Regions from separate parts of the Lysinibacillus sp. GJ-1 genome, predicted to be linked through region 1. Evidence: riboswitches for the same ligand, from Rfam matches in the RefSeq annotation. Region 1 holds a riboswitch; each other region holds the start of a gene.
The links. Region 1 has a riboswitch for cyclic di-GMP ahead of LO754_RS16455 (hypothetical protein). Riboswitches for the same ligand answer to the same signal wherever they lie in the genome.

Region 1 (4,158 bases):
CAATGGGTTGGTATGACGAGGCAAATGAAGAATATCAACGTTACTATCCAACAAGTACGCTTGTAACAGGATACGATATTATTTTCTTCTGGGTATCTCGTATGATTTTCCAAGGTATTGAATTTACTGGACAACGCCCATTCAAAGATGTATTAATCCACGGATTGGTACGTGATGGCGAAGGACGTAAGATGAGTAAATCACTTGGTAATGGTGTGGACCCAATGGATGTTATTGAGAAATACGGAGCGGATTCACTGCGTTATTTCTTAGCAACAGGTTCATCTCCAGGCCAAGATTTACGATATACAACGGAAAAAGTAGAATCTGTTTGGAACTTTGCTAATAAAATTTGGAATGCTTCCCGTTTCGCACTTATGAACATGGATGGAATGACATATGATGAAATCGACTTAACTGGTGAAAAATCAGTAGCCGATAAATGGATTTTAACGCGCTTGAATGAAACAATTGAACGTGTGACTTCATTAGCAGAACGTTATGAGTTTGGTGAAGTAGGTCGTGAACTATATAATTTCATTTGGGATGATTTCTGTTCTTGGTATATTGAAATGGCGAAACTACCGCTGAATGGTGAAGATGAGGCTGCTAAGAAAACAACTCGATCTATACTAGCTTACGTATTAGACCAAACAATGCGTCTATTACATCCGTTTATGCCATTCATCACAGAAGAAATTTGGCAACATTTACCTCATGAAGGTGAGTCAATTACAGTGGCAGCATACTGTGCGTACGGATCTTCACTTTGCTGAAGAAGCAGACAATATGAAGCTCCTTATGGATATTATACGTTCGGTGCGTAATATTCGTGCGGAAGTTAACACACCTATGAGCAAAAAAGTACCGTTGTTCATTTCTGCTAAAGATAGTGCAACAGTTGCTACTCTTGAAGCGAATAAAGCCTACTTAGAAAAATTCTGTAATCCTGAGCCGTTAACAATTGGTGAAGGCTTAGAGGCTCCGAGTCAATCAATGACGGCAGTAGTAACGGGAGCAGAGCTATTCTTACCGCTTGTAGGTCTTATCAATCTAGAAGAAGAAATCGCTCGTCTAGAAAAAGAACTAGAAAAGTGGGCGAAAGAAGTGAAGCTTGTCACTGGTAAGCTGTCCAATGAAAAATTTGTTTCAAAGGCTCCAGAAGCATTAGTAAATGCCGAACGCGAAAAATTAGCGGATTATGAAGAGAAACATGCAGTGGTATTAAAACGTTTAGAAGAATTAAAAAACATGTAATAGCATAGTGATTTGAAGAAACAGCAGATGGCGAAATAGTCATTTGCTGTTTTTCTTTTTATGCATCAAAAGTTATGTATTGAGTTAGGAAAAAATATATAGTATTATCTATTTTAGTTAGTATAATAGATAAAGGCAAACTATCCGAAAGGGTAGGACGCAAAGCCTAGGGTCTAAGGTGAAGAGAAATGAGTATTTTTCAAACTATGATCGCCTGGTTACCATTAAATGAAATTTTTATTTGATTTTATGGCCATTCTATGTTGAGTAGAATGGTCTTTTACTTTGAATGCAAGAATAACGGAGGTTTATTATGTCAGGAAATATTGGAACAATTGTAGTGAAAGTAAACAAAGCTTGTGATGATTTAGATTTTGTGAGCGCTAGGGGAATTATAGAAGCAAATCTTTTAAAGTTATCGGAGGCTAAATATTATCGACTATTAAATGCAAGTGGACGGGTTCTTATTAAGCATATTTTAGCGGATAATAAGGGACAAAAAGATACGAAGATTTCATTAACACGTACAGATTTACTAGTGATAAATAAGATTAATGAGTATTGTTCAAATTTTGATATTTCGATGCTGAAAAGAACATTAAAAAATTCGTTAGAACTAGTGCAAAGATCGGATGTTATGCCACTCTTAAATAATGATGCAAAAATAATTTTAGATGATATGGGAGCGCTATTAGGCATCCATCAATTACAATAATTTGTTGTTTATTTGAAAAAAAATAGTTAAAAACACACAAATGATCACTCCTACAGTGGTTTTCTGTGTGTTTTTAAATTTGTATCAGAATTGTTTGTGTGCCAATCACCCTTTATACTGTAGTGAAAGGGAGTGTTTCTTTTGTTTACTACGATAAAAGCATGTACAGATTTTATTTTTACATTAAAGGCGGTTGATCATAAACGTGAACCTTTAGTCATGATGCGTGAAGTATTGGCGCGTTTAGGGGACCCGCATAACAAGTTGCGCGCCATCCATTTGGCAGGTTCCAATGGCAAGGGGTCCACCGTAAATGTACTGAGAGAAATGCTAGAGAATGCAGGATATCGGGTTGGTGCTTTTACTTCACCACATTTAACACGTGTCAATGAACGTATGACCATCAATGGAAAACAAATTCCGGACGAGCAATTTTTACAGTATATGAATAACGTAGCTTCAATCATTGAGGCAAATTATAATGGGGACTATCCAAGCTTTTTTGAGGTCGTCACACTTATTATGTTCCAATATTTCGCACATGAAGAAGTGGATTTTGCGTTAATTGAAACTGGGCTCGGTGGAAGACTTGATGCGACCAATGTCATAACACCACTTGTATCCATTATTACAACGATTTCTTTAGAGCATACGGCTTTTTTAGGCGATACATATGCGAAGATTGCTTTTGAGAAGGCAGGTATTATTAAAGAAGGTGTACCCGTAGTGGTTGGTGTTAAAAATAAAGAAGCACTTGCTACGATTCAAAAGGTTGCACAAGAACGTCATGCTAGGTGTCTTGTTCTAGGGCATGATTTTAACGTGATTGCACAGGAGCAGGAGATGGGCATGCAATCATTTCATTATCACAATGCGCATCTTGACCTCACAGACATTCAATTAAAAATGGCAGGAGCGCATCAAATCGCTAATGCGAGTCTGGCTATCACAACGATGGATTTATTACGTGAAAAAGGGCTTATTCATTTATCCGAAGAGTCAATGCGCCAAGCGCTACAACATGCACAGTGGGCAGGTCGCTTTGAACAGTTCCCTAATAATATTGTATTAGATGGTGCTCATAACTCAGAAGGAACTGCCGCATTGATTCGAACATTACAGAAGGTCTATCCAATTCAACGCTATCGATTTATTTATGCAGCTCTTTCTGATAAAGACCATGCCAATAGTATTGCGTTAATGGATGCAGTAGCAACTTCTATATCTTTTACACAAATTGGACTACCCAATGCCATGCCAGCTGAACAGTTAGCGATGTTATCAACGCATCAAGACAAACGATATAACAAAAATTGGAAATATATAGTAAGTGAAGTCATACAACATAAGGACCAACAAGATATTGTTGTGATTACAGGTTCGCTGTATTTTATAGCTGAAGTTCGCCAATGGATACAGGAGGGAGCACAATGATTCCTCAGTTTGATGATTATAAGAAAAAATGGGCTTTAACTAGTGATGATGTAATTAAGCCAGGGCTTACAGCGATTGAAGAAGCATTGGCACTTGTAGGGAATCCTGAAAGAACATTGCAAATTGTGCACCTTGCAGGCACGAATGGCAAAGGCTCAACATTAACATTTTTAGAGTCAATTGCGCAGGAACATGGCTTAAAAGTAGGCAAGTTCATGTCTCCATGCATTTTGAATGTGCATGACCAAATTCAAGTAATGCAACAACCTATTTCAGCACTAGAGATGGATCGCGTTTTTCATCAAATGAAGAATGCGGGGCTTAGCGGTAAACTAACGGATTTCGAACTTTTAACTGTCGCAGCGTTTTTGCATTTTGTCCATTGTGATGTCGATATTGCATTAATCGAAGCGGGTATGGGGGGCTTACTAGATAGTACGAATGTAGTGCAACCTATTGTCTCGATTATTCCGAGTATAGCGCTAGAGCATACAAAATTTTTAGGTCCGACTATTGAAAGCATTGCGCAGCATAAAGCAGGGATTATTAAACAGCATCGACCAGTTGTAATCGGGGATTTACCTTGTGAAGCAAAGAACATTATTGAGAGAGAAGCTAATGCAAAGCAAGCACCTGTTCTAGAGCTGAACAATCAATTCCATATTGTGCGGATGCATGACTATGAGAACTATAAAAACGATACTATGGACTTACATATCACAAATCTTACACGTCATATGAAAGGACCTCAT
Region 2 (4,158 bases), 810 kb from region 1:
GCGAATACAGGCGATGCAAGTGTAGATAATTATTTCCAAACAGCACGCTATGCCGACGAAGCAATTGAACAAATGTTTAATCAACTAAAAGAATCAGGTTTATATGATAATTCAATGATTGTTCTTTATGGTGACCATTATGGTATTTCAGACAATCATAATGCAGCAATGGAACAAGTTTTGGGGAAAGAAATTACACCATATGAAAGTGCTAATTTACAACGTGTCCCATTATTTATTCATGTTCCAGGTATGCAAGGTGGTATCAACCATACGTATGGTGGTCAAACAGACTTGCTTCCAACACTTTTACATTTACTAGGAATTGATACGCAAAACTTTATTCAATTCGGTTCAGACTTATTATCAGATGAGCATAATGAAATTGTGCCATTTAGAAATGGCGATTTTGTGAGTCCAGAGATTTATTCAATTAATGAAAAATTTTATGATAATAAAACTGGATTACTACTAGATGATAGTCAACTAGAGGCAGCACAAGCTATTAAAAAAGAAGTAGATTTTAAATTAGGCTTATCTGACAAAGTAGTGAATGGTGATTTACTGCGATTTTATAAACCAACAGGTTATACGCCAGTAGATCCTTCAAAGTACAATTACAACAAAGATGACAGTATAGAAGCTAAATAATAATTAGTAGGCAGTTCAAGATGATGAGTTTGATATCACGAAGTTTATGATATTGTACCGTTAGCTAGGACTGCCTTTTCGCTTTTTAACACGAGCTGCTAGTGCATAGTATTTCCTGATTTTAGAAGTTAGAAATCTAATTAAAGTAGGAACTGTATGAAGATAAATAACAAAAGCTAGGTTATACTATAATAATGACTTTATTGCTGAAACTAGCATTACGGTGTTAAGGACGATTCGTTTTTAGAAGTAGAAGCAATGAAGTTTTAGGGGATAAGTGAATAACCGAATATCCTATAATGAGAGGGTTTGAAGTAAAATATGACGAATAATTTTTGGCGGGATTTACCGCGACCATTTTTTGTACTTGCTCCAATGGAAGATGTGACGGATGTTGTGTTTCGTCATGTCGTAAGTAAAGCAGGTAGACCAGATGTATTTTTTACCGAGTTTACAAATTCAGATAGCTATTGTCATCCAGAGGGTCAGAAAAGTGTGCGAGGACGTTTGCTTTTTACTGAAGATGAACAGCCTATGGTTGCTCATATATGGGGAGATAATCCTGAATATTTTAGACAAATGAGTATTGGTATGGCGGAGCTTGGTTTTAAAGGTGTTGATATTAATATGGGCTGTCCTGTACCGAATGTGGCTTCACGAGGCAAGGGAAGCGGTCTTATTTTACGTCCTGATGTTGCTGCGGAACTTATTCAAGCAGCGAAAGCGGGTGGACTGCCTGTCAGTGTGAAAACAAGACTTGGCTTCACAGAAGTGGATGAGTGGCAGGAATGGCTTACACATATTTTAAAACAAGATATCGCCAACTTATCAATCCATCTGCGTACGAGAAAAGAAATGAGCCAAGTAGAAGCACACTGGGAGCTAATTCCGGAAATTAAAAAATTACGAGATCAAATTGCGCCAAATACGCTATTAACAATCAATGGAGACATCCCTGACCGTGCAACAGGTATGAAGCTAGTTGAACAATATGGTGTGGATGGCGTGATGATTGGACGAGGTATTTTTAAAAACCCATTTGCTTTTGAAAAAGAGCCAAAGGAACATAGTAGTAAAGAATATCTTGATCTTTTAAGATTACAGCTTGATCTTCAAGATCAATATGCTGAGGAGCTACCACGCTCAGTTACTGCGCTGCATCGCTTTTTCAAAATCTATGTTAAAGGATTCCGCGGGGCAAGTGAATTAAGAAATCAGTTAATGAATACAAAGACAACGGATGAAGTACGCGAATTGCTCAATCAATTTGAATAGGTGCCAGTCACTCAAACAATTCTAAATTGTTTGAGTGACTGGCACGTACTACATTCTTACTACGTAGTATCTTAATATTACTTATATTTACCTAATATTCTTTAGATAATACTACTAGTGTCGACAAAAATTGACATGTAATTTATAATGTAAAATTGTAATAATGTTAGTATTATTTTAAGAAAATGAAAAGGCAAACTTACTGAAAGGTAAGGACGCAAAGCTACGAGTCTAAAATCCTATTGGGATTATGATAGTCGGGTTGCCAAAATAATAAACGATTATTTGGCTATCCTTAATTTTTATAATAAGGGTAGTTTTTATTTTCCTAAAAGGAGACAAATTAAAGAACTATAGCGTTAATAAAGTCTTGTTAGTATAGGATAGTAAAAAAACTATATGAAAAAGGAGATTAAAAATGTTAGTCGTTGATAAACCGAAATATAATATGGCGATTTATGAAGCAAAAAAAGAAGTACACGTTCAAGTTCATGGGTTTATTAAAACAGAGCTTGTAGAGGAATATATAAAAGATTTGGAAGAGACTGTGGCGAAAGTACCAAAAAAATCCTATACCTTTGTAGTTGATGCAACGTATCAATCACCTGTTCCATCTAAAGTTTCAGCGGAACTAGGGCAAACATTAATGTTTTACGCATCACTTGGCTTCAAAGATATCTATATTGTCAATCCAGCCTCTAAAATTGCCTATGTGCAAGTGAGAAATGCTTTAGAGGGAGTGAATTTCCCAGGAACAGTAGTTGACAATGTATCACAATTAGCAACACGATAGTTTTTAAATCACTAGAAGCATATTTGGAGGAATTTATGATGCCAACATTACAAGATGTATATACATATGAAATCATTACAAAAGACCAACCAGACTTAATTGAAAAAGCGGCAACATGTTTAGCAAAAACATTTGTTGGAGTAGATGTAGCCGGTAAATGGGTGCAAGAACCGATAATCGGGTACTCCTTAAAATTACCTTATGATGATTTCTACCAATTCACGAAAGAATACATTGAAGACAATGTGCATCAAGGATACTGTGTTGTTGCGCTCGATGCAGAGCGTAATGTAGTAGGCGCTTTAGTTGGAGATACAAACGCACTGGAAATACATGAAGGTCCTATTTTTAGTGGCACGTTTTCTGATATGAATATAGTGATGGATGTATTAGAGGATATCGATGTTCGTTTCTTAAATGACTATAAACAACGTTATGGAAAAGAAATGGAAGATAATGAAGTGCTGCATTTATTTTTATTAGGTGTCATCGCTGAGCACAATCGCCATGAAATTGTACAAACGTTAGGTGATATTTTAGTTCAAAAAGCATCTGAAGAAGGGTTAAGACTGGTGTTAGCTGAAGCAACAAATCCGAAGTCAATGAGCTTGTTACAGAAGTATCATGGATTTGAAAAGTATGTAAATGTTGAAGGGGATTTCATTGTTCATAAATACGAAAGCAATGAGCATTTAAACGATATCCCAGCGACTGTAGCTGATGGAATTTATATTATTGTAAAAGAGTTATAAAACATCATAGGTAGAGAGAATAGGAGATTTTTATATCATGGATGCTATTATGCTAGTGATTATAGTATTTTTATTATGCACGTCCTTGTATTTTGCTTACCGATATTTTTCGCTTAAACGTCAGGCTGATAGTCAGAGTGAAGTGACAAACGGGGCAGAGGAATTATCTGCAAGTCAATTAAAAGAGCAATTTCATCTATACGAAAAAAATATAAATGAAAAAGGTCAAAATCTTGTTGAACATGGAGAGTATGCAGCGGAGAAGGCTGATATCGTTAGAGCAGCCATTGATGAGGTAGGAAAAGGGTTAAAAAAACAATTAGTAGCTACTGAGGAAAGTTCAACTTCGATTGAAGACATCACAGTGGCTATCGAAGAACTGTCTATAAGATCAAACCAAATTTCAGAACAATCGAATACGACGTTAGAATTGACGCAAGAAGGTAACGAAAAGCTCAAAGATTCGATGGTGAAAATGGAGCAATTTGATCAAACGATTAATACAACTTTTGATGCAATCAATATTCTTGGAGAAAAATCACATGAGATTGGCAAGATTGTCAAAGTAATTACAGGGATTTCAGAGCAAATCAATTTATTAGCATTGAACGCAGCTATTGAAGCAGCTCGTGCAGGTGAACATGGAAAAGGGTTTGCTGTCGTTGCGGATGAAGTTCGTAAATTAGC
Region 3 (4,158 bases), 500 kb from region 1:
TTTACAATAAACTTGCCACTAAACTGATTGTTCGTTACTGTATCGCCTATCTGTATACCTTTATCCTTTAATGAGCTATCTAAAATAATTTCTTCATGTTTAACATTTGCAAATAACGGCGAATCGGTAGCTGTTACAAATGCCACGCTTTGTTGCTTTCCTGCCTTATCATTGATAAAGCCCATTTGAATAGAAAAGGCAACAGCATCTTTTTGTTTGCTTAAAATTTCATCTTGGGTACTGCTATCTATTCTAGACAGATTATATGTTTCATCTGCATCTTCATTCATGTAAAACTGCCCCGCTGGCAAATCTTTAATAAGCGCAGCATTGTCTTGCGATAATCCATTTGCCAAACCCGAAATAATAAAGGTTAATAAACTCACCAGAAAAACAATCGAACCTAAAATCACAAATCGCACTTTATTTTTCTTCATTTCTTTTAAAGCTAGGTTCATTTTAAACCCCTCCTATTTCTTTTTACATTCTTAGAATATAGAGTCAACATGAACACAACATGAACTGAAAATGAACGGAAGATGAACTAAACATTACAGTTCAATATCGCTGCCGCTTGCTATTCAAACAAAAATAAAAAACCTCCTACGCATAATGACGTAGAAGATTGTGTAAATGGTGATGGAAGCTCGTTAACCGCGGTAACGCTAAACGGCTAGAATATCGCTCCTAAAATGTTACAAGTAATGTTTTTGAATTACTCGCATTAATTTATTGGCATTTTCTTCACTAATTGAGAACATCGTTTGTCTAAAGTTAAAACCTTGTCCACAAATAGCTTTCATTTCAGAAGCACTTAATGGACGTTTTAATATACAAAAATCTTGTAAAGGTGTATTTGTCTCTGCATTAGCATAGCCATTATAATCTTGCTTGTTATATTTACCGGAACCTTTTCCGTATCCTACAATGCCAGCGCCGCTTTTATAAAGGAATACGATATCGCCCTTTTGAATCTTTTCTATTTTTTCTTGCCATCCTTTATGATAAGCCGCTGCTTTCATTCCAGTTAACATTTCATCTGTCGTTAGTGGATTATTGTTATGATTCGTGTTTAAAACGTAGGCGCTACTCTCATATTCTAAATAACTTTCAATTGGCGAATACATATTAAATTCAATATAATGTTCACCATTCACTTCAAATATCCAGTAGACAATGGCATCAATAGTCAAACCGTTCTTCTTCCAATAAATAATTGCTTCTACCGTTTGTTGGTCTAAGCCATTTGTCATAACAATGAAATGTTGCTTATTATTAAACATCTCTTGGGTAATTTGATTACTTGCATCTTTATCAAAATACTGCTTATGGGCATCCATTAACGATATATTGCCTTGGCTATATTTGAGGTATTTTTCATTGAGCTCATCGTAACTACTATTACCGAATAATTGACCATATCTCAATACTTGTAGCAAATTCTCTTGATTTGAACCCCATCTTTTCAATTCAAATATATATAAATCGCCATCTTTATCAACTGCTAAAATATCGGGTTCTTCTTGTCTTGGACGCTCGTTAAATATTGTCATTAAATCTTTGCTAGAAATAAAATCTTGCAGATGTTTAGATACTAACCTTTCTAAATCCTTCTCTTTCCAACCAATCGCATCAAGACTCACTCTTTTTACCTTTTCATAATCCCAGGAGGACTTATTTAATTTATATAACATGTAGACCATTTCCTTTCATTAAATAGTATCAAATCTATTATTTCACCTATTGTAAATATTTTCAATATCAGTACCCATGACATAAGTAGTTTACAGATAAACCATTTTTCTCTTACTAAAGTCTTTTACACATAACAAATGAACCACCATTAAATGACATTATTTTTCGCCCAATAAAAAAAACCTCGCCATTTTACCCGAATTATAGGTGGTAAAATATAGTGCAAATTGTACTTTGGCAATGATTTTCCTTATGCTATTCTTTATTGTAGAAAATTGAATAGGCAAACCTAAAGAAATTTAGGGACGCAAAGCTATAGGGACTAAGGTTTTTAATAACTATGTCTGCCAGTTGCCGAAGAGTACATACTACTTTTTGTTTAGTAAGGACGTAACACACAACCCACTGATAATTATATATTAATATAATTTACGAAAGGCATTTTTTAGTGCTATTTATTATAATGTGGGATTTTTTATGATTGCCTTATTTAAAATAAAGCTACTCTTTTTTGAGTAGCTTTTTTATGTACTCTGTAAGAAAAATGCTTAAGGAGGAATTTAGATGAAAGTAGTAAAGATTGTAACAGTATCTGCCCTTGCTTTAAATTTAGTCGGTGGTCCAATGAATGTTTTAGCCACTGAAAATCCAAGTGGAGATATAGTTAAAACTTCAGCCGAAGCTCGTACTAATTATTCCATCGCTTCGGTGAAAAAATTTGAATTGTACGGAACAGATATTTTAAAAGCATACGATGACGTATTTAAAATAGCGAAAGCAAACATTCAATCGATTACGAACAACGGCGGAAAATATGGAAGTTCTACTATAGATAAAGCGATTGATGGTGATATAAACAGCCATTGGGAAACAGGGAAACCCAATAGTACCTCCTTCACTAATGAAGTGATCATTCAGTTCCATGAAGCATCTACATTAAATCGAATTGTCTATGCAGCTCGTCAATCTTCTACAAAAGGAAAAGGTTTTGCACAGCAGTTTGAAATTTATAGCTCCACTACAGATACAGGCGATGATTTTACACTCGTTTCATCAGGACAATATACAGGTTCTACTGGAGATATCGTCGAAATCCAATTCAACCCTACAGAATTTAAACGACTAAAATTTGTTTTTACGAAAGCAAACCAAGATTGGGCAAGTGCATCCGAGTTTCAATTTTATAAAGAAGATTCTGTCTCTGACAAAATGGCGACACTCTTTACAGATAATACAATGAGCGCTGTAAGTGACAAATTCAACACCATAGATGCTATCAATCAATTAGAGGTCGAAACCCAAGGCCACCCCTTCTACGTACAATTCAAAGAAGATATTGACAATGCGAAAGCACTGCTAAGCAATGAAAAAATTACAGCGACAACTGCACTAACTTCGTCATTTAGCCATTATGCCAACGAAGCGTATTCAAAGTTATTTAGAATGGATAAGGCAAACATTAAAGAAATTACCAACAATGGCGGACACTATGCGAGCGCCGTTATCAAAAATGCCATCGATGGCGATGTTCATACATATTGGGAAACAAATAAAAGCAACACAGCTACATTCTCAAATGAAGTAGAAGTTGAATTTATAGAACCTGTTACATTAAATCGTATTATTTATGGAGCAAGACCTTCTGACCGTAAAGGCTTTGCCGAGGAATTTGAAATTTACGCTTCCCAAACGTCAAAAGGCGAAACCTATGAACTTGTCTCAACAGGTAAACATAACATGGTCGCAGGATTAGTAGAGGCAAAATTTGCACCGACGACATTTAAACGGGTGAAATTTAAATTCACTAAATCCAATCAAAATTGGGCAACACTTTGTGAATTAGCCTTCTATAAAGAAGATGCATTAGACGATAAAATGGCGCAGTTATTTACTGACGGAACGATGAATACAGTTTCCCCTGCATTCAACAGCATCGAACATATGAACGCATTAGAAGAAGAAGCGAAAACACATCCACTATATGCTACTTATAAAGACAATATCGAATTAGCTAAAAAAATAATGAACGGTGAAGTGGTTACAGAAGGAAGAATTATAGTAGCCGAGCAACACGGGGATATGGTCAAACATGCCAATCAACAATTGAAATTCGGCTTCGGTAACAATTTACAACCAACTGGCCTTGCTGCCCAACCGGGTGATCAAATTACCGTTTACGTTGACGCATCAACAACTGGTCCGTTACCACGCTTGGCATTTTCACAACAAGAAGGTGCTTGGAATAGTTGGCGACAAGGTGTCAGCTTAAAAGTCGGTAAAAACGTCATCACTGTTCCTGCCATCCCTAAAACTTCTTATAATAAGAAGGCCGTTACACCTGGTGGCACAATCTATATTGAAAATCCTTATACAGCGGAACAGCAAGGTAAAGCACCGACCTTAAGATTCGAAGGTGTTGAGAGAATTCCATTTGCAACAAAGTCTACAAACGTAGAGGAGTTC

Region 2: it holds a riboswitch for cyclic di-GMP, as region 1 does, so the genes downstream of both, LO754_RS20560 (hypothetical protein) here and LO754_RS16455 (hypothetical protein) in region 1, are expected to answer to the same signal.
Region 3: it holds a riboswitch for cyclic di-GMP, as region 1 does, so the genes downstream of both, LO754_RS18900 (NPCBM/NEW2 domain-containing protein) here and LO754_RS16455 (hypothetical protein) in region 1, are expected to answer to the same signal.

What each region holds. Positions count from the first base shown of each region.
Region 1 is NZ_CP088912.1:3,308,073-3,312,230, reverse strand. It holds partial or broken gene LO754_RS16460 (valine--tRNA ligase) at 1-1,257, shown strand, start outside; cyclic di-GMP riboswitch class I at 1,382-1,483, shown strand; gene LO754_RS16455 (hypothetical protein) at 1,571-1,972, shown strand; gene LO754_RS16450 (bifunctional folylpolyglutamate synthase/dihydrofolate synthase) at 2,114-3,406, shown strand; gene LO754_RS16445 (bifunctional folylpolyglutamate synthase/dihydrofolate synthase) at 3,403-4,158, shown strand, end outside.
Region 2 is NZ_CP088912.1:4,116,323-4,120,480, reverse strand. It holds gene ltaS (lipoteichoic acid synthase) at 1-651, shown strand, start outside; gene LO754_RS20565 (tRNA dihydrouridine synthase) at 973-1,926, shown strand; cyclic di-GMP riboswitch class I at 2,109-2,196, shown strand; gene LO754_RS20560 (hypothetical protein) at 2,345-2,719, shown strand; gene LO754_RS20555 (hypothetical protein) at 2,755-3,471, shown strand; gene LO754_RS20550 (methyl-accepting chemotaxis protein) at 3,509-4,158, shown strand, end outside.
Region 3 is NZ_CP088912.1:3,804,503-3,808,660, forward strand. It holds gene LO754_RS18890 (ABC transporter permease) at 1-458, opposite strand, end outside; gene LO754_RS18895 (hypothetical protein) at 696-1,694, opposite strand; cyclic di-GMP riboswitch class I at 1,968-2,054, shown strand; gene LO754_RS18900 (NPCBM/NEW2 domain-containing protein) at 2,260-4,158, shown strand, end outside.